DNA from 3 places in the Labrys sp. LIt4 genome. Region 3 is predicted to be linked to each of the others. Evidence: predicted binding sites of a transcription regulator. Region 3 holds the regulator's gene; each other region holds the start of a gene.
The links. The regulator LexA, encoded in region 3, represses DNA repair genes until DNA is damaged. The targets are predictions, from matches to a motif close to TGTTCNNNNTGTGTTCNG.
Positions count from the first base shown of each region.

Region 1 (7,441 bases), on a different contig from region 3:
GATAGAGCTCCTCCCGCCGCGCTGACGTGATGACCTTGGAATCGGCCAGACCGACGGGCACTCTGTCGGGATCGAGGATGACGGCGGCAGCCGAGACCGGGCCTGCCAGCGGTCCCCGGCCAGCCTCGTCGACGCCAGCGAGAAGAAGTTTTGTCATGAACTGGCGTTAGAAGATTCCCGCCGGCAGGTCCAGCGCGGAGGCTGTGCCGAAGCCGTGCCGATACAAATCGTGACTTGCTTTGTGCCTCTGCCGTGTCAAGTTGAGCCGCGATATTCACAGCATGTTGCCGACAATGGCAGATGGCGTTCAGGCAGATAGCGTTTGTTGCAGGGCAGGGTGGAATGCAAAAGAACGTGACCGATATCGATGCAGCTGCACCTTCTCAGGACCGTCAACCTCAGAGCGACGTGACGCCGGCCCCGGCGCCGGTCAAGGCCGGCCTGCCTTCCGACAATGTGTTCGATCGCCTGGTGCATGACGAGGAAGATGTCGTCGGGCTCCTGGCCTTCTCCCTTTCCATGCAGAACAAGCGCGACTGGCTGGTGGCGTTCAAGAAGGAGGTCGGGCGTGACCCGACGCCCCAGGAACTCGCCGCCTATGACATTGGCGAGCGGATCGACCGCCGCCTGGCCACCTATCGCAAGCTTGCCGAGCACGCTTTGGCCGGCAATTCCTTCTGGGCTTCGGCGACCCTGACACCGGTAAGCGAATTGCCCGGGCCGGCCGTGAGCGAGCCTTCCTCCGCTCCGGCAAAGCCGCAGCGTACGTCCTGGTTCAGCGGCAGCAAGGGGTGATTGCCGGCGGGTCTCGGAATGGCAGGGGTCAACTTGGCGACGAACGGAATATTTGCCCCGATCAGAACAGCGCCAATTGTTCGCCCACCCGCACCGGGCGGGTGAAGAGGTCGGTGCGCAGCTTCAGCCGCCTGGCGTTGATGCCGAGCCGCGCGGCGGCCAGTTCGAAGCGCCGGCCGATCATCCAGGCATAGGGCCCGGTTCCCGACATGCGCAGGCCCCAGCGTGAATCATAGTCCTTGCCGTCGCGGCTCGACCGCATCAGCGAGAAGACGTGGTTCATGGCGTCGGGGCGATGCTCGTTGAGCCAATCGCGCATCAGCCCGGAAATCTCCAGGGGCAGGCGCAGCATGACGTAACCCGCCTCGCGCGCGCCCGCCGCATGGGCCGCCTCGAGGATGCGCTCGATCTCGGCGTCGTTGATCTTCGGGATGATCGGCGCCACCATCACCGTCACGGGAATGCCTGCATCGGCCAGTTGCCGCATGGCCTTCAGGCGCAGGGACGGCGTTGCCGCGCGCGGTTCCAGCGAGCGCGACAGCTTGGCATCGAGGGTGGTCACCGACAAGGCGACCTTGACGAGGCCGCGCCGGGCAAGGCGTGCGAGAATATCGATGTCGCGCGTGATCAGGCCCGATTTGGTGACGATACCGACCGGATGGCTGGTTCTGTCCAGGACCTCCAGAATGGACCGGGTGATGCCGCGCTGGCGCTCGATGGGCTGGTAGGGGTCAGTGTTGGTGCCCATTGCGATGGTTCGCGGCTGGTAATTTTTCGCCGACAATTCCTTTTCGAGCAGGGAAGCGGCATTCGGCTTGGCGAACAGCTTGGTCTCGAAGTCGAGCCCCGGTGAAAGGCCCATATGCGCGTGGGTCGGCCGGGCGAAGCAATAGACGCAGCCATGCTCGCAACCACGATAGGGGTTGATCGAGCGGTCGAAGGAGATGTCCGGCGAGTCGTTGAAGGTGATGATCTTGCGGGCCTGCTCCTCCTGGATTTCGGTGCGCAGGGTCGGCAGTTCCTCGATCGAGTTCCAGCCGTCATCCTCGATGAAGCGTGAGAGCCCCTCGAAGCGCCCGCTGGCATTGGAGCCGGCACCGCGTCCCCGCCGCCGCTCGATGTCGACCACGGTCGTGCCCACCGGCACCGCATCGGTAAGAGAGACCTTGCTTATCGGCACGCCCATGGCCGCCTCCGCGAATCACATTTCTCTGTTCTCATTAGAACAAAAAGAGAACATTTGAGCAAGCATAACGAAAATGCCAATCATTTGAGCAGGATCGCCCATTTGCACCCCTCACGGCGGGCGGTGGTGCGTGATATGCGGACGCTTGAAAAAGGTGAAGTTCCAGCCGGACCAGACTTGCCATGATCAGTGTCGTCATTGCCGCGAACGGCCAGGAAATGGCGCTGGCGGAAACGCTGGCTGCCCTTGTTCCGGCGGCGGCGGATGGTTTCGTGCGCGAGGTGGTGGTGGTAGCGGAAGCCGGGCCGTCGGAGGGCACGCGGCTGGTCGCCGATGCGGTCGGCTGTGTCATTGTCGAGGGCGACGCCAGAGCCGGTCTGGAGGCTGCCCGCAGCGACTGGGTGCTGGTGATGGCGCCAGGCGTCCGCCTGGAAAGCGATTGGTTCCGCGAGGCCGGCGTCATGATGCAGCGATTGCAAAGAGCGGGCGGACGGCCGGTCGCGATGCTGTTTCGCGGCGCGGTCGACGATTACGGCTGGCGGGCAAGGCTCCGCGAGATCGTGCTCAAACTGTCGCGCGGCCGCAGACGGAGGCAGGCCATGCTGGCACCGCGCAGGGCACTGTTGGAAGGCGGGCGTTTGGGAAGCCACGCATTGCGCGCCCGCGCCTTTACGGGTGGAGTAGGGACGGCGGGGTGAGGCAGACGCTCCTGGGAATCGCCGGCTTCCAGCCGGCTCTTCCTTTCGGTACGCGCGCCGGTTCCGCGAGCCGGCTGGAAGCCGGTGATCCCGGGGAACTTATCGCCGCAGCGAAGCGCCCTCGCTGTCGAAGACATGGCAGAGGGAAGGGTCGGCGCGCAGCGGAACGGTTTCGCCATGACGGACCCGCAACTGGCCTGGCGCCGAAATGGTCAGGTTCTCTCCACCTGTGGTGGTTGCGTAGAGCACGGTTTCTCCGCCGAGATGCTCCACCAGATGGACCTTGACCTCGCCAAGCGCCTCGCCGGCCTCGCCGCCGACCAGGATATGCTCCGGGCGGACACCGAAGGTGACCGGCGCCGTCGCATTGGCGCCCGGCAGCGGTGCGCCGAGGCGAAGGGATTGCCCGGCGACCTCGATGGCGTCGCCGGTTCCGGCCAGGCGACCCGAGAGGAAGTTCATCTTGGGCGAGCCGATGAAACCCGCCACGAACTGGTTGGCCGGGGCATTGTAGAGATCGAGCGGCGCGCCGACCTGCATCACCACGCCGTCGCGCAGCACCACGATCTTGTCGGCCATGGTCATCGCCTCGACCTGGTCGTGGGTCACATAGATCATGGTGTTGCCGAGGTCCTGGTGGAGCTTGGCGATCTCGACGCGCATCTGGACGCGCAGTTCCGCGTCGAGATTGGAGAGCGGTTCGTCGAACAGGAAGATACGCGGTTCGCGCACGATCGCCCGGCCGATGGCGACGCGTTGGCGCTGGCCGCCGGACAGGGCCTTGGGCCGGCGCTGCAGATAATCCTCGATCTTGAGGATTCTGGCGGCGTGGCGCACCCGCTTTTCGATCTCGGCACGTTTGTAGCCGGCGGTTTCCAAGCCGAAGGCCAGGTTCTTGTATACCGTCATGTGAGGGTAGAGGGCGTAGGACTGGAACACCATGGCGATGCCCCGGCGCGAAGCGGGGACATTGTTCATGCGCTCGCCGTCGATGGTGAGGTCGCCGGCTGAAATCGGCTCGAGCCCGGCGATCATGCGCAGCAAAGTCGACTTGCCGCAGCCCGACGGGCCGACGAACACGGTGAACTCGCCCGGCTCAATGGCGAGATCCACGCCGTGAATGACGTCGAGGGAGCCGTAGCGCTTCACCACCTTGTCGAGCCTGATGCTCGCCGCCATGTCGTCCTCCTTAGGAGCCATCTGCGCCTGGTTGAATGGAAGGACCCGTCATCCCTTTCCCCTCGCTGCGCTCGGCCGGGGATGACGCCTTGTTCATCATGTGCTTCCTCACGCCCGATCCGGCCGCCAGCCCCGATATTTCGGATGATCCGGGCCGATCGGCAGGCTGACGTCGCTGCCGGTCTGTGCCGAATGGTAGAAGGCGGTCGCCAGTTCCAGCGCCCGGCGGGCGTCATCGATTGTGACCGGCACTGGCCCGCGGCCGTGCAGGGCTTCGTGAAAGGCATCCATCTGCCCAAGGAAGCGGCGGCCGACCGGCGGCAGGTCGGCGACGAGGTCCCTGATATCGGCGGCCACGGCCTGGTTGGCCGGCAGGATCGTCCAGGGCTCGTCGCCCGGCGAATAGGCCTCGCCGCCGCTCTCGAAGGTGACGTTCTCGAAGCAGAGGCGCAGGCGGCTGATCTCGTTCTGCGAACCAAGGGTGGCGCTGGCGGCCACCAGTGCGCCGTTGGCCATTTCCCAGGAGGCGGTGACGCAATCCTCCACCTCGATGGCGTTGACCCGCGTCGTCGCCCGCGCAAACAGCCGTCGTACCGGGCCCATCAGATAGGTCATCATGTCGTGCTGGTGGATGGCATGGGTCATCAGCACGCCGCCTAGCTCGCTCTCCCATTTGCCGCGCCAATAGACGGCATAATAGTCGGGCGTGCGCTTCCAATGGGTTTCGACGGTGCCGAGATAGGGCTTGCCGGCCAGTCCCGCCTCGATGATGCGCCTGGCCTTCTGCACTCCTTCGCCGAAACGGTACTGGAAGATCGGCATCAGCATCTGGCCGCTCTGGGCCTGCGCATTGGCCAGGAGGTCTGCCTCGTGCAGCGAGCCAACCAGCGGTTTTTCGCAGACGACATGCTTGCCCGCCGCCAGGGCCCGGCTGACCAGCTCGAAATGGGTGGCGGGCGGGGTGGCGATGTCGATCACGTCGATATCGTCGCGGGCGAGGAGATCGTCGAAATGAAGGGTGCGGCTCTCGGCCGAGAATTCGTCGGCGACCGCATCGAGGCGCTCCTGATTGCGGTCGCACACGGCGGCGAGACGCCAGCGTTCCGGGCGCGGCGCATAGGCTTCGGCGATATGGGAGCGGCCGATGTTCAGCCCGACCACGGCGACGGATTTGATGTCGCCCATCACGCTATCTCCTCGGCGCGTTGCTGGGCCTTGAGAGCGAGTTCCATCGCCTTGAAGCACCGGGCCTGCGGCATGGCCGTCTCGGTCCGCTCGAAGACATCGGCGATGAACTGCCTGCCGAAGGGAAGTTCGACCGAAGAACAATCGATATGCTGCATGCCGTTGCGGTCGGTCAGGAAGAGATGGTCTCCACCTGGACGACCGGCGACATCGATATATTTTCGCAGCTCGATCGTGCCTTGCGTGCCGGTGATGAAGAGCCGCCCATCGCCCCAAACCGGGAGCCCGTCCGGCGTGAACCAGTCGACGCGGATATAGCCGGTGACGCCTTCCGGCGTGCGCAGATGGACATCGCCGACATCCTGCAGGCCCGGACTGTCGGCATTGGCGCGATTGCCGACGGAGGCGGAAAGGATGTCGGCATCCTCGGCGCCGGTGAAGAACAGGAACTGCTCGAACTGGTGGGCGCCGATATCGACGAGGATGCCGCCATAGCGCTCGCGTTCGAAGAACCAGCCCGGCCGCTGCGGCTTGCGAAGGCGATGCGGGCCGAGCCCGGTCATGGTGACGATGTCGCCGATCGCGCCGGCCGCGACGAGTTCGCCCGCCTTCACGGTGGCGGGCACCTCGAAATGCTCCGAATAGAGGATGGAGAGGATGCGCCCGGTCTCGGCTTGCACCAGGCGCACGCTCTCGAGCTGGTCGAGGCTGGTCATGCCCGGCTTGTCCAGCAGCACATCCTTGCCGTGGCGCATGGCTTTGACGGCGATGTTGGCGCGATCGCCCGGAATGGCGGCGCTGACGATGACGTCGATCGCGGGATCCTCATAGAGCCTGTCCGCTTCGGTGACGCGCGGGATTTCCGGATAGGTATCGGCAAAGGCGCCTGCGAGATCGTCCTCGGCGGCGTGAAAACCGGTGCAGACCGCGCCGGCACGCCTGAGCGCGCCGATCTGGCCGTGGATATGGTCGTGATTGATGCCGATGACGGCAAATTTCAAAGGTCTCATATCGATTGTCCGCTCGGCGTTTTACTGTCAGATTAAATCACCGGAATCGAAAAATGCTTCTGTTCCCAGTGTGTTAAGTCAATGAAGGTTTGGGCCTGAACGCATTTGCTTCGGATGTCAGCGTTTCATGCCTGTGGTGGCGATGCCTTCGATCAGAAGGCGCTGGAAGAACAGGAAGACCAGGAAGATCGGGATCAGCGAGAGCACCGACATGGCGAACAAGGCACCCCAATCGGAGGTGCCGCCGGCATCGACCAGGGATCTCAAGCCGAGTTGGACGGTGTAGGTGTGGATGTCGCCCAGATAGATCAGCGGGCCGAAGAAGTCCTCCCAGGTCCAGATGAAGGAGAAGATCGCGGCGGTGGCGAGCACGGGGACGGAAAGCGGCAGCACGATCTTCCAATAGATGCGCCAGGCGCTGCAGCCGTCCATCATCGCCGCCTCGTCGAGTTCACGCGGCAGGCTGCGGAAGAACTGCACCATCAGGAAGATGAAGAAGGCGTCCACCGCGAGGAATTTGGGTACGACCAGCGGCAGCCAGGTGTTGACCCAGCCGATGTTGAGGAACAGCACATATTGGGGAATGAGGGTGACGTGATAGGGTAGCATCAGCGTGCCCAGCATCAGCGCGAACCAGAAGTTCCTGCCGAAGAATTGCAGCCGCGCGAAGGCGTAGGCCGTCAGCGAGGCCGCCATGACGTTGCCGATCGTCGCCAGTACGGAAATGGCGAGCGAGTTGAGGAAGAAGGTGCCGAAGCTCACCTGCAGGCCGAACCAGCCGGTTTCATAGGCGCGGATCGAGACCTGGGAGGGGATCAGCGAGGTCTGGCCGCCGAAGATGTCGTCGGCCGGCCGGACCGAGCCCGCCAGCATCCAGAGCAGCGGATAGAGCATCGCGAAGGAAGCGGCGATCAGGCCGGCATGGGTCAGGGCGGAACGCAGGACCGAGCGCTCCGGCGCGTGCACGGCGGCGGCATCAGTCGTCATAATGCACCCAATAGCGCGCGGTGAGGAAGGAGAAGGCGGTGAAGAAAGCGATGATCAGCACCAGGATCCAGGCCAGCGCCGAGGCATAGCCCATGCGGAAGAAGCCGAAGGCCTCCTGGTAGAGATAGAGCGTATAGAAGAGGGTCGAGTTGATCGGACCGCCATTGCCTTCGGAGATGATGAAGGCGGGCGTGAAGGCCTTGAAGGCCTCGATGGTCTGGATGACGAAATTGAAGAACACCACCGGGGTGAGCAGCGGCAGGGTGATCTTGAGGAACTGCCGGGCCTTGGAGGCGCCGTCGAGGCTCGCGGCCTCGTACATGTCCTGCGGAATCTGGCGCAGCCCCGCCAGAAAGATGATCATGGGCGAGCCGAACTGCCATACCGAGAGCGCCACCAGC
Region 1 is NZ_JAGIPY010000005.1:383,541-390,981, forward strand. Features, by position in the region: gene J8I29_RS12480 (ribonuclease HII) at 1-157, opposite strand, end outside; gene J8I29_RS12485 (hypothetical protein) at 355-795, shown strand; gene J8I29_RS12490 (PA0069 family radical SAM protein) at 857-1,981, opposite strand; gene J8I29_RS12495 (glycosyltransferase) at 2,164-2,679, shown strand; gene J8I29_RS12500 (ABC transporter ATP-binding protein) at 2,779-3,858, opposite strand; gene J8I29_RS12505 (Gfo/Idh/MocA family oxidoreductase) at 3,967-5,043, opposite strand; gene J8I29_RS12510 (Gfo/Idh/MocA family oxidoreductase) at 5,043-6,053, opposite strand; gene J8I29_RS12515 (carbohydrate ABC transporter permease) at 6,171-7,040, opposite strand; gene J8I29_RS12520 (sugar ABC transporter permease) at 7,030-7,441, opposite strand, start outside.
Region 1: a site for LexA is predicted at 2,017-2,034, ahead of J8I29_RS12490 (PA0069 family radical SAM protein). Genes of this name have one in related genera too.

Region 2 (7,441 bases), on a different contig from region 3:
GGGGCCCATGTCGCGGGCGAACAGCAGGCGGCCGTCGAGTTCATAGGTCCACTGATGATAGGGGCAGACGAGCTTGGCGACACTGCCACTTGTCGCCGCGCACAGCCGCGATCCTCGGTGCCGGCAGGAATTGTGAAAGGCACGGATGGCGCCGTCGGCGGAACGCAGCACGATCACCGGATAGTCGCCGACCTGGAGGGTGAAATAGCTACCCGACTTGCCGAGCTCGCAGTCATGGCCGGCGAACAGCCATTCGCGATACCAGATGTTCTCCATGTCCAGCCGGAAGAATTCCGGGTCGGTGTAGAATTTGCCCTCGAGCGTCGTGCCCGGATGGTGGGCCCGGAGGCGGCCCAGCATGTCCTGATGCGCAGTCATGTCAAAATCCCGCGTGACAACCAATGCATTGACGTGACGGCGGGAGAGGGAAAGCGGCTTGGAACCTGCGCCGGTGGCCGGGCACAATCCAACCTCCTTCCGGAACGCCCACCGCGTCCGTCGGTTTTCATCGTGGCTGGTTTCCGGGCTCAGGAGCGGCCTTTCGGCCCGATCGCGGCGCCTTCCCAGGTCTTCCCGACCCAGTGGCACGTGCCGCGATCTTCTCCTCTACCGTTGCGGGGGCAGCGCCGGATTCAGACCGGCTTCCCAATTCTCCGGGCCGCCTTGGGAGCGGACCGGCACCTCGAATGAGGATGAGAATACAGCGAGTCGGCGCACAGACTAGAAGCGATACGACGGATGATGGTGTGTTCAGGACATTGCCGAGCGCCATACCGGCGAGCAGGAAATCATAGGCAGCGTTCGCAAGAAGGTCTAAAGGGTCGACGATATGGGCAGTTTGGAATTGCCCTGAACTCAATATCAAGTCGGAGCCTTGCTGCCATGCCCGCCGATTCCGCTTCCAGTTCGCGCTATCCTCATGTTCCCTTGTTTCCCCTCGGAGCGGACGAGACGCCTTATCGCAAGCTGACCAGCGAGGGCGTGCGGGTCGAGAAACTCGGAGGCAGCGAGATCCTGCAGGTCGAGGGTGAGGCATTGCGGCTTCTGGCCGAGCAGGCCTTCATGGACATCAACCATCTCCTGCGCCCCGGCCATCTCCAGCAATTGCGCAACATCCTCGAGGATCCCGAGGCGACGGACAATGACCGCTTCGTCGCCTATGACCTGCTCAAGAACGCCAATATCGCCGCCGGCGGCGTGCTGCCCATGTGCCAGGATACCGGCACCGCCATCGTGATGGCCAAGAAGGGCCGCAAGGTCTGGACGGAGGGCGAGGACGAAGGCGCCATCGCCCAGGGCATCCGCGATGCCTATGAGAAGAAGAACCTGCGCTATTCGCAGCTGGCGCCGCTGTCGATGTTCGAGGAGAAGAACACCAGGACCAATCTGCCGGCGCAGATCGATATTTCGGCGGAAGGGGAGGAGGCCTACAAGTTCCTCTTCGTCGCCAAGGGCGGGGGCTCGGCCAACAAGACCTTCCTCTATCAGGCCACGCCTTCCATCCTGTCCAAAGACCGCCTGATCGCCTTCCTGAAGGAGAAGATCCTCACGCTCGGCACGGCGGCCTGCCCGCCCTATCACCTGGCGGTGGTGATCGGCGGCACCTCCGCCGAACTCACGCTGAAGGCGGTGAAACTCGCTTCGGCGCGCTATCTCGACACCTTGCCCACCGAAGGTTCCGAACTTGGCCATGCCTTCCGCGACCTCGAACTCGAGAAGGAAGTGCACAAGCTCACCCAGTCGCTCGGCGTCGGCGCCCAGTTCGGCGGTAAGTATTTCTGCCACGATGTGCGTGTCATCCGCCTGCCGCGCCACGGCGCCAGCCTGCCGATCGGCCTCGGCGTTTCCTGCTCCGCCGACCGCCAGGCCATGGGCAAGATCACCCGCGACGGCGTCTTCCTCGAGGAGCTGGAACACAATCCGGCGCGCTTCCTGCCCGAGATCGACGAGAGCAAGCTCGGCGGCGCGGTGGTGAAGATCGATCTCAACCAGCCGATGTCCGACATTCTGGAGACACTGTCGCGTCATCCGGTGAAGACGCGCGTCTCGCTGACCGGCCCGATCATCGTGGCCCGCGACCTCGCCCATGCCAAGCTGCGCGAACGCCTGGAAGCGGGCGGCGGGCTGCCCGACTACATCAAGAACCATCCGGTCTATTACGCCGGCCCGGCCAAGACGCCGGCTGGCTACGCCTCCGGCTCCTTCGGGCCCACCACGGCCGGGCGCATGGACAGCTATGTCGACCAGTTCCAGGCCGCCGGCGGCTCGATGGTGATGCTGGCCAAGGGCAACCGCTCGGCCCAGGTCCGCGAAGCCTGCGCCAAGCATGGCGGCTTCTATCTCGGCTCGATCGGCGGCCCCGCCGCGCGCCTTGCGCAGGATTGCATCAAGAAGGTCGAGGTACTGGAATATCCCGAACTCGGCATGGAGGCAGTCTGGCGCATCGAGGTCGAGGACTTCCCGGCCTTCATCGTCATCGACGACAAGGGCAATGATTTCTTCAAGGAACTCAACCTGGGCTGAGTTCACGCGGACGGCTTTTTCGGCGAGGCCTCTTCCTGAAAAGGGAGGGGCCTTTTTCATGCACGTTTCGCGTGCTGTTGCGAATTCGCAACTGTCATGGACAAAGCCCCTTTGTGTCAGAACGGTGACTCACCTTAACATTGTGTAATGTCTCGCCTGGGAGGAAAGCTTCGATATCGCAGTGCACAACGACTGCGCCTCTTCGGTACGCCCAATATTGCTTTGCCGGCTTGCCGAAGAGAGAGGCCCTTTTGAAGGGGTCGACTTATGAGATCGAGGTATTTCCATGTTTATTCGTACAATTTTACTCGGCGCGGGTGCCGGATTTCTTGGTATTGCGTCCGCATTTGCTGCAGACCTACCGATGAGCAAGGGCGAGGCTGTCGAATATGTGAAGGTTTGTACGGCATTCGGTCCGGGCTTTTTCTATATTCCGGGCACCGACACCTGCCTGAAGATCAGCGGCCAGATCCGGGCCGACTATTGGTTTGCGCAGGCGCCCAGCAATGCAACGGGTAAGCGCAACATCAGCCAGACACAGTTTCGGACCAACGCCCGCATCCGCTTCGATGCGCGCACTCAGACCGACTGGGGCATGCTGCGCTCTTTCTTCGAACTCCAGGCCGAGTCCAATGCGGGGGCAGCCACGCATGACACCTTCCAGGTACGCCAGGCCTATCTGCAGTTCGGCGGCCTGACGGCTGGTTATGCCTGGTCGCCCTATGCCTTCTACGACCCCAATTATCAGGCCGAGTTCTTCGCGCCCTATTTCGGCGAGCAGGGCCGGCGCAACCTGATCAGCTATACGGCGCAATTCGACAAGGCCTACGCCACCCTGTCGATCGAGGACGGGCGTGACCATCGCGCCAATGCCTCGGTCTACGGGAACAATGTCGTGGTCAATGGCGTCACGGTTGCTGGTGGCGTCGGCGGTGCCCAGATGCCTGATATCGTCGGCGTCGTCGGCTATGACGACAACAAGAATGGCTGGGGCCGTTTCCAGGTGATGGGCGCCCTCCATCAGAACCGCAGCGCAACGGCCGGCTATAGTGCGAAATACGGTTATTCGATCGGTGTTGGCGGCAACGTCAACCTGCCGGTTCTCGAGGGTGCCTACATCGCGGCCGAAGCCAGCTACGCGGACGGCGCCGTAAAATATCTCGGCGTCGGCGGGTCCCAGCCGAATGGCTCGTCCACCCTCGGCTTCGGCGGCGTGGACGCCTACATAACCAACGGCACGATCCATGATCTCGACAGCGCCAAGGGCTTCGCCGTGCAGGGCGAGGCCGGTCTCAACGTGACCAAGAGCCTGCAAGCCATTCTGTTCGGTGGCTATCTGCACTTTGACGCCCCGCGCATCGCCTCCAAAATCACCGACAATTTCAACTATTATGTCGTTGGAGGCCAGGTGAATTACACCGTCGTCAAGGGCTTCATCGCGGGTGCCGAAGTCTGGTACCAGAACAAGGACCCGGAGGGCCTGAACAGCAAGACGGTCGACGCCGTCGGTGCGGGCGTGCGCCTGCGCCGTACCTTCTGACCTGGTCTACAGGTGTAAACAGCGCGCCGCGCTCCTCCTGAGCGCGGCGTTGCTGCCTATGCCTTCCGGTCAGTTCCGGTTGGCCGGGGTGAGATCGGTGCCGTTCAGGCGGCCGATATAGTCGGTGAGCATCGGCACATGGCGCTCGGCACCGCCGGCGGCCATCGCCACGCCGAACGAGTTCTTCACCGCATTGCCGATCGGATTGACCAGGCCGGCTGCGTCCGCCATCGCTTCCAGATAGCTCAGATCCTTGAAGGCATTGGCGATGGTGAATTTGTGCGCATTCTCGTCGCCCTCCAGGACCCAGCGCGAAAAGGTCTGGTAGAAGCCGCAATCCATGCGGCCGCCGCGAATGACGCTGTCGAAGCGCTTGGGCGTGATGCCGACCTTTTGCGACAAGGCCAGGGCCTCCGCATAGAGGGCGGCATAGCCCAGCGATACGAAGTTGTTGAGCAGCTTCATGCGATGACCATCGCCCGTACCGCCAATATGCACGATGCGTCCGGCCCAGGTGGCGATCACCGGCTTGAGGCGTTCGAACAGGGCGTCGCTGGCGCCGACCATGGTATCGAGCGTACCTTCCCAGGCTTCCTTCGGCGTGCGGCCGAGCGGGGCATCGGCGTAATCGATGCCGGCCTCGGCGAGTTCGGCGGCGAGCGCCAGGGTGGAGTTGGGATCGGAAGTCGAGCAGTCGACGACGACGGAACCCGGCTTCAGGCCGGCTTTCAGCCCGTCGGGACCGCGTATGAGGGCCTCGACCTGCCGCGAGCCGGTGACGCACAGGAAGACGATGCTGGAAGCGGCGCCCACTTCGCGCGGCGTCTTGGCCTCCTTGGCTCCTCGCGACACCAGATCCTCGACGGGTGCGCGGTTGCGATGGCCCATCACCGTCAGCGCATAGCCCTTCTCCACGATGTTCTTGGCCATGCCATGGCCCATATAGCCGACTCCGATGAAGCCGACGCTCTCCTGCCCATTCGTCATTGCAATCGTCCCGTTTCCTGTCCCGCCTGTCCCGAGCGGGTTGCCGACCCATCCTGACGGCGGGGGAGTGTGGACGGGAAGGACGTTGGCGCGCAAGCTGAATGGTTCATTGGTATGATGATTTATCCGCGGCCGCAGGCGATGCCCGACAATCAGCCTTCGTTAAATAAGAAGCGTGAGAACAAAAATAGAACTTGCGTTAATGAGAACAAACTGGGTACATAGCGCCACGGGGCTTTGAATTGCGACGAGATTGCAGGCCCGGTGTTGGAAAATGATCGGTCCGGATGACGAATCCGTTCGTGCTTGATAGGGAAACGGGCATATGAGTCAGACGCAGCTGCGCTTGGTCGAAGGAAGCTCCATGGACAAGACGAAGGCGCTCGACGCCGCCCTATCACAGATTGAACGCTCTTTCGGCAAGGGCTCGATCATGCGGCTCGGCAAGGGGACCAAGACGATGGAGGTGGAGGCGATCTCCACCGGTTCTCTCGGTCTCGATATCGCGCTCGGTGTCGGCGGCCTGCCCAAGGGCCGGGTCATCGAGATCTATGGGCCGGAATCCTCGGGCAAGACCACGCTGGCGCTGCACAGCGTCGCCGAAGCCCAGAAGAAGGGCGGCGTCTGCGCCTTTATCGATGCCGAGCACGCGCTCGATCCGGTCTATGCCCGCAAGCTCGGCGTCAATCTCGACGAATTGCTGATTTCGCAGCCCGATACGGGCGAGCAGGCCCTCGAAATCTGCGACACGCTGGTGCGTTCGGGCGCGATCGACGTCATCGTGATCGATTCCGTGGCCGCGCTGACGCCCAAGGCCGAAATCGAGGGCGAGATGGGCGATGTGCAGCCCGGCCTGCAAGCCCGCCTGATGAGCCAGGCGCTGCGCAAGCTGACGGCCTCGATCGGGCGTTCCAACTCGATGGTGATCTTCATCAACCAGATCCGCATGAAGATCGGCGTGATGTATGGCAGCCCGGAAACCACCACGGGCGGCAACGCCCTGAAGTTCTACGCCTCCGTACGCCTCGATATCCGCCGCATCGGCGCGATCAAGGACAGGGAAGAGGTGGTCGGCAACCAGACCCGCGTGAAGGTGGTCAAGAATAAGGTGGCGCCGCCTTTCAAGCAGATCGAATTCGACATCATGTATGGCGAGGGCGTCTCGAAGGTGGGCGAACTGATCGACCTTGGCGTCAAGGCCGGCGTGGTCGAGAAGTCCGGCGCCTGGTTCAGCTATGAGAGCCAGCGCCTCGGCCAGGGCCGTGAGAACGCCAAGCAGTTCCTCAAGGACAATCCGGATGTCGCCGACAAGATCGAGGGCCAGATTCGCCAGAATGCCGGCCTGATCGCCGAGCGCATCCTCGACAATATCGATCCGGCCGACGCCGAGGACGATTGAGGCTCGTAGCTGGCCCGCGAGACAGCGAACGCTATGCTTGACGAAATAACCCGCCTGTTGGCCCCAACAGGCGGGTTTTTCATGGATGAGCGCCTCGACAGGCCGGAACAGCCTCGCTACAACGCCCCACCACCATGCAAGTTCCTCTTGATCGAGCCACAGGCTCGATCAAGAGGAACTTGCAAGATTTCAAGCACTTGCAGAATATCTCGATATTGCCCATTCGTGGGCAGTATCGAGATATTCTGCTTAGGATGCTGGCCAGGCCGAAAGGAAGGGACCAGCGAAACAGGCATTGGGCCAAATAGGCAAATTGGGCATGAGCGGCGTCAACGAGATCCGATCCACCTTCCTCGACTATTTCGCGCGGAACGGCCACGAAGCCGTGGCGTCTTCGCCGCTGGTGCCGCGCAACGATCCGACCCTGATGTTCACCAATGCCGGCATGGTGCAGTTCAAGAACGTCTTCACCGGCATCGAGAAGCGTCCCTATTCGCGAGCAGCGACCTCGCAGAAATGCGTGCGCGCCGGCGGCAAGCACAATGATCTCGACAATGTCGGCTATACGGCACGGCATCATACCTTCTTCGAAATGCTCGGGAACTTCTCCTTCGGCGATTATTTCAAGGATCGAGCCATCGAGCTCGCCTGGAACCTGATCACCAAGGATTTCGGCCTGCCCGCGTCCAAGCTCCTGGTGACCGTGTTCTCCGAGGACGATGAAGCCCATCGGCTGTGGAAGAAGATCGCCGGCTTGCCGGACGACCGCATCATCCGCATCCCGACCTCGGACAATTTCTGGCGCATGGGTGACACCGGCCCCTGCGGTCCGTGCTCCGAGATCTTCTACGATCACGGCGAGCATATCTGGGGCGGCCCGCCCGGCTCGCCTGACGAGGATGGCGACCGCTTCATCGAGATCTGGAATCTCGTTTTCATGCAGTTCGAGGAACTGGCCGGCGGCGAGCGTGTCAACCTGCCGCGGCCCTCGA
Region 2 is NZ_JAGIPY010000002.1:512,557-519,997, forward strand. Features, by position in the region: gene J8I29_RS05305 (aromatic ring-hydroxylating dioxygenase subunit alpha) at 1-378, opposite strand, end outside; cobalamin riboswitch at 495-700, opposite strand; gene J8I29_RS05310 (fumarate hydratase) at 883-2,523, shown strand; gene J8I29_RS05315 (porin) at 2,888-4,063, shown strand; gene J8I29_RS05320 (NAD(P)-dependent oxidoreductase) at 4,133-5,050, opposite strand; gene recA (recombinase RecA) at 5,376-6,449, shown strand; gene alaS (alanine--tRNA ligase) at 6,769-7,441, shown strand, end outside.
Region 2: a site for LexA is predicted at 5,228-5,245, ahead of recA (recombinase RecA). Genes of this name have one in related genera too.

Region 3 (7,441 bases):
GAACTGGCAGAGGAATGGAACGCCAAGAACAGAGTGCAGGAAAACCGGAACGAAAGCGAGCATGCGTGATGGACGGTTTCAAGCCCTATATCGGCAAGGCCGCCGCCGGCTCGCTCACCCGCGAAGAAGCGGCCGAGGCCTTCGACCTTCTCCTGTCCGGCCAGGCCACTCCTTCCCAGATCGGCGGTTTCCTGATGGCTCTGCGGGTGCGCGGGGAAACGCCGGATGAAATGGCCGGCGCCGTCTCGGCCATGCGTGCCAAGATGCTGACGGTGGAGGCCCCCGAGGATGCCGTCGACATCGTCGGTACGGGCGGCGATGCCTCGGGCTCCTACAATGTCTCGACAGCCGCCTCCCTGATCGTGGCCGGCGCAGGCGTGAAGGTCGCCAAGCACGGCAATCGTGCCCTCTCCTCCAAGTCGGGCGCCGCCGACGTCCTGACCGCGCTCGGCGTCAACATCGAGCTGAAACCCGAAGGCATCGCCCGCTGCATCACGCTGGCAGGCGTCGGCTTCATGTTCGCGCCGGCCCATCACGGCGCCATGAGGCATGTCGGCCCCACCCGCGTCGAGCTCGGCACGCGCACGATCTTCAACCTGCTCGGCCCCCTGTCCAATCCCGCCGGCGTCAAGCGGCAATTGCTCGGCGTCTATGCCCGCCAATGGCTGCAGCCCATGGTGGAGGTGCTCAAGACCCTGGGATCGACGCGCATCATCGCCGTGCATGGCAGCGACGGGCTCGACGAAATCACCACCACCGGCCCGACCGAGATCGTTTCCCTGGAGAACGGCGTGATCAGTCATGGCATCATCACGCCCGAGGAGGTCGGCCTGCGGGTAGCGACCCCGGATGATCTCAAAGGCGGTGACGCCGCCCACAACGCGCTCGCGCTGCGGGCCGTGCTCGAAGGCGAAAAGACGCCCTACCGCGACATTGCCCTCCTGAATGCCGGAGCCGCCCTGCTCGTCGCCGGGCGGGTGCCGAGCCTGGCGGACGGGGTGGCGCTCGCCCGCGAATCCGTCGATAAGGGCAAGGCCCTAGCAACGCTCAACCGTTTGGTTGAAATTTCCAACGCGTGAGTGCCATGGCCACCATTCTCGAAAAGATCGAAGCCTATAAGCGCCGCGAGATCGAAGCGGCGAAGGCGGCACGTCCCTTGCCGGACTTGATCAGGCTGGCGGAACGGGCCAGCCCAGTACGCGGTTTTCAGAAGGCTCTCCAGGCCAAGCTCGACGCCGGCCATACCGCCTTGATCGCCGAGATCAAGAAGGCGAGCCCCTCCAAGGGCCTGATCCGTGCCGATTTCGACCCGCCGGCGCTTGCCCGCGCCTATGAGGCCGGCGGAGCGGCCTGTCTTTCCGTGCTGACCGACGAGCCCTCCTTCCAGGGACACCCCGACTTCCTCGCCGCGGCGCGTGCGGCGGTGTCGCTGCCCGCCTTGCGCAAGGACTTCCTCTATGATCCCTACCAGGTGGTGGAAGCCAGGGCCTGGGGTGCCGACTGCATCCTGGTGATCATGGCCAGCGTCACCGATGCTGAAGCCCGGTCCCTGATCGCCGCCGCCAGGGACTGGTCCCTCGACGTCTTGTGCGAGATCCACAATCACGACGAACTCGAGCGGTCCCTCACGCTCGATGTCGGCATGATCGGCATCAACAACCGCGATCTCAACGACTTCGTCACCCGCCTGGAGACAACGGAGACGCTGGCGCCGCTGGTGCCCAGCGATCGCCTTCTGGTCGGAGAAAGCGGCATCTTCACGCCCGGCGACGTCCAGCGCCTGCAGAAGGCGGGCGTCAACACGTTCCTGGTCGGCGAGAGCCTGATGCGCCAGCCCGACGTCACCGCGGCCACCCGCACCCTGCTCGCCCTGGACGACGCGGCATGAATGCCGCCGCCCTCACGCATCTCGATGCCTCCGGCGAGGCCAACATGGTCGACGTCTCGCAAAAGGCCGTGACCAGCCGCACCGCGGTCGCCGAAGGGCGCGTGCTGATGCGGCCTGAGACGCTCGAACTGGTACTGTCGGGCGATGCCAAGAAAGGTGATGTCCGCGCTACTGCCCGCATCGCCGGCATCATGGCCGCGAAGAAAACCCATGAACTCATCCCGCTCTGCCATCCGCTGCTTCTCAGCAAGGTCGCCGTGGAAATCGAGCCCGATACCGCGCTGCCCGGCCTGACCGTGCGCGCGACGGCCAAGGTCGCCGGCCAGACCGGCGTGGAGATGGAAGCGCTGACCGCTGTTTCCGTCGCCTGCCTGACCATTTACGACATGGTCAAGGCCGTCGATCGGGGCATGCGCATCGAGGCGATCAGGCTCGTAGAGAAGTCCGGCGGCAAATCCGGCGATTGGCATGCGGAGGAAAGTGCATGAGCCTGCTTCCCGTCGCGGACGCGCTGGCCAAGGTGGTTGCCGGTGTCACCCCGCTCAGCGTCGAAACCGTAGCGCTCCACGCAACGCGCGGGCGCGTCCTTGCTGCCGCCATCACCGCTCTGAGAACGCAGCCCGGCTTCAACGCCTCGGCTATGGACGGCTATGCCGTGCGAGCGGATGACGCCAGGCAGGGGGCCAGCCTCGAATTGATCGGAGAGTCCGCCGCCGGGCATGGCTATGCCGGGCGCGTCGGCGAAAACCAGGCCGTTCGCATCTTCACGGGCGCTCCTGTTCCCGACGGCGCGGACACCGTGGTGATCCAGGAGCAGACCCGCCGCGACGGCAATCGCGTCATCCTGGAGGCCACGGCCAAGCCGGGCCAGCATATCCGGGCCCGCGGCCTGGATTTTGCCGAGGGCCGCGAGGCCTTGAGGCCCGGGACCGTCATCGGCCCGCGCGACATCGCCCTCGCCGCGGCCATGAACCATCCCGGCCTGCCCGTCCACCGCCGCCCTAAGGTCGCCATCCTTGCCACCGGCGATGAGCTGGTGCTGCCCGGACAGGCCATCGGCGAGAATCAGATCGTCGCCTCCAACAATTTCGCCATCCGCGCCCTCGTCGAGGCCGAAGGCGGCGAGGTGCTCGACCTCGGCATCGCCAGCGATGATTTTCCTGCCCTGGAAGCCGCCATCAAAAGGGCCTGTAGCGAAAAGGCCGACGTGCTCGTCACCATCGGTGGCGCATCCGTCGGCGATCACGACCTGATCCAGACCGCCCTGACCCGCGAAGGCATGCAGCTCGGCTTCTGGAAGATCGCCATGCGGCCGGGCAAGCCGTTGCTGCACGGGCGGCTCGGCCCCATGCATATCCTCGGACTGCCGGGCAATCCGGTCTCCTCGGTCGTTTGCGGTGTCCTTTTCCTGGTGCCCCTGCTGCGCACGCTGCTCGGCCGGTCCGATGCCGGTCCGCCACGCCGCCGGGCCGTCTTCGCCAGCTCCTGGCCGGCCAACGATGTCCGCGAAGACTATATTCGTGCTCGCTTCATGCTTGACGATACGTCAGACATCCTCAAGGTAGAGCCGCTGGCATTGCAGGATTCGTCGCTGGTCAGCGTCATGCAGCATGCCGACTGCCTCGTGATCCGGCCGCCCTTTGCACCGGAAGCAAAAGCGGGCGAAAGCTGCGAGATCATCGATCTTCGCGCAGCGGGCTATTGACCACGTCTTAACCTGAACTTCATTGTTGCAGAACACAGTAGGAACATGTAGCACTGTTCTTGTTTTGTTTACACCTTCACCGTGATTCGCGGCCGCCACGACGGGATAGCCATGCTGACCAAGAAACAACATGAATTGCTTCGGTTCATTCATGAGCGCCTGAAGGAACAGGGCGTGCCTCCCTCCTTCGACGAAATGAAGGAGGCGCTGGACCTCAGGTCCAAGTCCGGCATTCACCGCCTGATCATGGCGCTGGAGGAGCGCGGCTTCATTCGGCGCCTGCCCAACCGCGCCCGTGCGCTGGAAGTGGTCCGCATGCCCGAATCCGCCGTTCCCGGCGGCCTGTCATTGGCCACCTCTCAGCGCGGCTTCCGCCCCAATGTGATCGAAGGCAACCTCGGCAAGGTCCGCCCCGTCAGGCCCGAAATGGACGACGAGGTCGGTCGGCCTGTCCTCGTTCCCGTGATGGGGCGTATCGCGGCCGGCACGCCGGTTTCCGCCATCCAGTCCAAGAGCCACACCATCAGCGTCACGCCGGAAATGCTGTCTTCCGGCGATCATTTCGCCCTGGAGGTGCGCGGCGATTCCATGATCGAGGCCGGTATCTTCGACAATGATACCGTGCTCATCCGCCGCCAGGACCACGCCGATACCGGCGATATCGTCGTGGCGCTGATCGACGATGAGGAAGCCACGCTCAAGCGCCTGCGCAAGCGCGGTGCCTCCATCGCGCTGGAAGCCGCCAACCCGGCCTATGAAACGCGTATCTTCGGGCCTGACCGGGTGCAGATCCAGGGCAAGCTGGTCGGCTTGTTCCGTCGCTATTGAGAGAGGCTGACATCCGGACTTGCCGGCGATGAGCGCGCTTCGCGCGATCACGAGCCGCAGCATGGGCGAAATCGCGTCAATTATCGGTTTCCGGGGCGATGCTATCGAGGGGAGAATCTCCCACCGGGGCTTGCAGCGCCGGTTGAGGCGGGGACTTCGGCGGTGGGGTCACCCGGCCCGGTGCCCAGGGACGGGATGCTTGCGGATCGCGGGCCATGACGAGCCGCCAGCGCGGACCGATGTCACCGCTCGGCGGCGGCTCCGCATAAAGCGCGATCGAGCCGGCCGATCGGATCAAATCGCGATCCATCACAATCCCTGTGGCGGCACAGCGTGAGCCGATCGGAATCGGTCCTGCCAGGACGCTGACGCGTCCGCAGTCTTCCTCGGCGGCGTTGCTGGTCTTGTCGAGCATGAAGACCCCGCCTCCTTCGACGGGGGCTGAACACCCTTCGCTGTCGCATAGGCGCTGTGACGCCAGGCTCGGATCCTCCGGCTTGCGCCGATCGCCCATGGCGAGCAGCCATTGCTGAACCGTGAAGGCATCCGATCGCTGCGCCAGCATGGTCAGCCGATCACCCTGGCGGACGAGGGCCGCATAGCCGTTTGCACCGAACAAGGCCACCGGCAGTGGCGCCGTTGCGGCCAGGGCAACGCCTCCGCCAAGCGGCACCAGGGCCAGCAAAGCCAGGCGCGTGCGCAGGATGGTCAGCAGCACCAGCGCCAGCGCGAAAAGGCCGAGGGCAGCGGCGGAAAATTGCGGCAGCACGAGGTCGGAGCCAGGCCAGGTGGCCACCGAACGAGCCACCTGCATGAACAGGCCGACTGCCCAGCCCATCGCCTGCCAGAGCGGAGCGCCATAACCGAACGGCTCGGCAACCAGCGCCAGCATGGCCAGCGGCATGATCAGGAAGGAGACGATCGGCGTTGCGACGAGGTTGGAGGCCAGCGACTGCAGGGTGAGGCGGTGAAAATGAAAAGCCGAGAACGGCGCCGTGGCGAGCGAGGCGACGATCGTCGTCAGCATCATGGCAAGAACCACGGTCACCGCGCCGCCGATGGCCCTTTCCCACGCCATTGCGGATTTCTCCCGCTTGCGCCGGCTCCATTGCTCATGCGCGATCACCAGCATCGCAACCGCCGCGAAGGACATCTGGAAGCTCGGCCCCAGAAGTTGCTCCGGCGTGGTCACCAGCACGAAGCTCGCGGCCAGAGCAACGTTGCGCCGGGTGATGGCATTCCGCCCCAGGGCGACGGCCAGCAGCACGATGGACGTCATCAGGAAGGAGCGGACCGTCGCGACCTCGGCACCGGAAAACAGCGTATAGGCAGCGGCCGGCAGCAGCGAGAGCAGCGCTGCGAGTTCCTTCGTGCCCCGATAGAGCACGATACGGCGGGACAAGGCCAGCACAGCGCGGATGAGCCCGAACAGCCCGCCCGCAAACAACGCCATATGGAGGCCGGAGATCGAAACGACGTGATAGAGACCGGAAGCGCGCAGCGCATCATTGGCGTCGCCGGGTATCTGGCCGCGCTTGCCGGTAACCTGGGAAGCGGCAATGGCGCCGTTCTCGCCCTGTATCGTCTCGACGATGCGCCGGGTCAGATCGTTGCGCTGCCGGTCGATCCAGATATTCAAGGCCTCCGCCCAGCTTGCCTCGACCGGACTGGCCGCGGGCGAAATCTTTCCCGCCGCGAAACCGACCCCGCCAATGCCGTCGAAGAAAGCATCGCGTGCAAAGTCATAGCCGCCGGGCAAGGCCGGTGGCGGCGGCGGTCGCATGACGGCCTTGAGGCTGATGCTGTCGCCGGCCTGGATTTCGCTGCCCTTGCGGACCGTGAGCCGGATGCGGCCGGGCATGGCGGCAGGTTCCAGTTTCTCCACCGAGACCGGCCTGATGACGATGCGGGCACTGCCGCCCAGCCGAGGCTCCACCGAAAGGACGAGACCGGTGACGGTTCCCGCCATCGAGCGCGAAAGTTGCGGCGCGGCAACGCTCAGCGTGCGCAGCTTGGCGGCGCAAAAGCCGGCCCCCGCGGCCGTCAGACAGATCAGGCCGACATGCAGCCACCAGCGTCCCCGCACGCCATAGGCAAGACAGGCTGCACCCACGGTAAGAAACATGGGAACAACAAGACCAGGCTCTTCCGGTGCTGCGAAATAGGCAATCACACCCAGGCCGAGAAAAACCGGAACGACGAGAGCAAGCTCGAAGGCGGCCATCTCCGCCGCAAGCCCGGCTGCCAGCCAGGACAACAGCCGCTGCAGGCCCTGCCCGAACAAGATGCCGCCGGGCAACGCCAATCCCGGCTGCCCCGGCCTTCTCCCGAGAACCCCAACCCGCGCGCGGCCTCGATCATTCCCAGGCAAAGGTGCCCCCGCCGCTACCGCCCGATGAAACCCTGTGCTAAAGCCCCAAGCTTATTGATGTGAACCGGGTTAGCCAAGGGCTTCCATTTTTACGCCTCTATGCTCCTCAGCTCTGGCTTCGCTCTCCCAGCCTTTTGGAATTGCCAACTTCGATGTCCACTCCTGTCGTTACCCGCTTTGCTCCCTCCCCCACGGGCTTCCTCCATATCGGCGGCGGCCGCACGGCGCTGTTCAATTGGCTCTATGCCAGGGCCAAGGGCGGCAAGATGCTGCTGCGTATCGAGGACACCGATCGCGAGCGCTCGACCGATGCCGCCATCGCCGCCATTCTGGACGGGCTTGCCTGGCTTGGCCTCGACTGGGATGGAGACCCGATCTTCCAGTTCGCCCGCGCGGCCCGCCACCGCGAGGTCGCCGAATCCATGCTCGCCCAGGGCAAGGCCTATTATTGCTACGCCACGCAGCAGGAGCTCGAGGAGATGCGCGAGCTCGCCCGCAAGGAAGGGCGGCCGCCACGCTATGACGGTCGCTGGCGCGACCGCGACCCTGCGACGGCCCCCAAGGACGTCAAGCCGGTCATCCGCCTTCGTGCGCCGACCGAAGGCGAGACCGTTATCCACGACGACGTACAGGGCACCGTGCGCTGGGC
Region 3 is NZ_JAGIPY010000003.1:125,187-132,627, forward strand. Features, by position in the region: gene J8I29_RS06510 (aminodeoxychorismate/anthranilate synthase component II) at 1-69, shown strand, start outside; gene trpD (anthranilate phosphoribosyltransferase) at 69-1,079, shown strand; gene trpC (indole-3-glycerol phosphate synthase TrpC) at 1,085-1,888, shown strand; gene moaC (cyclic pyranopterin monophosphate synthase MoaC) at 1,885-2,376, shown strand; gene glp (gephyrin-like molybdotransferase Glp) at 2,373-3,593, shown strand; gene lexA (transcriptional repressor LexA) at 3,705-4,421, shown strand; gene J8I29_RS06540 (ComEC/Rec2 family competence protein) at 4,498-6,720, opposite strand; gene gltX (glutamate--tRNA ligase) at 6,945-7,441, shown strand, end outside.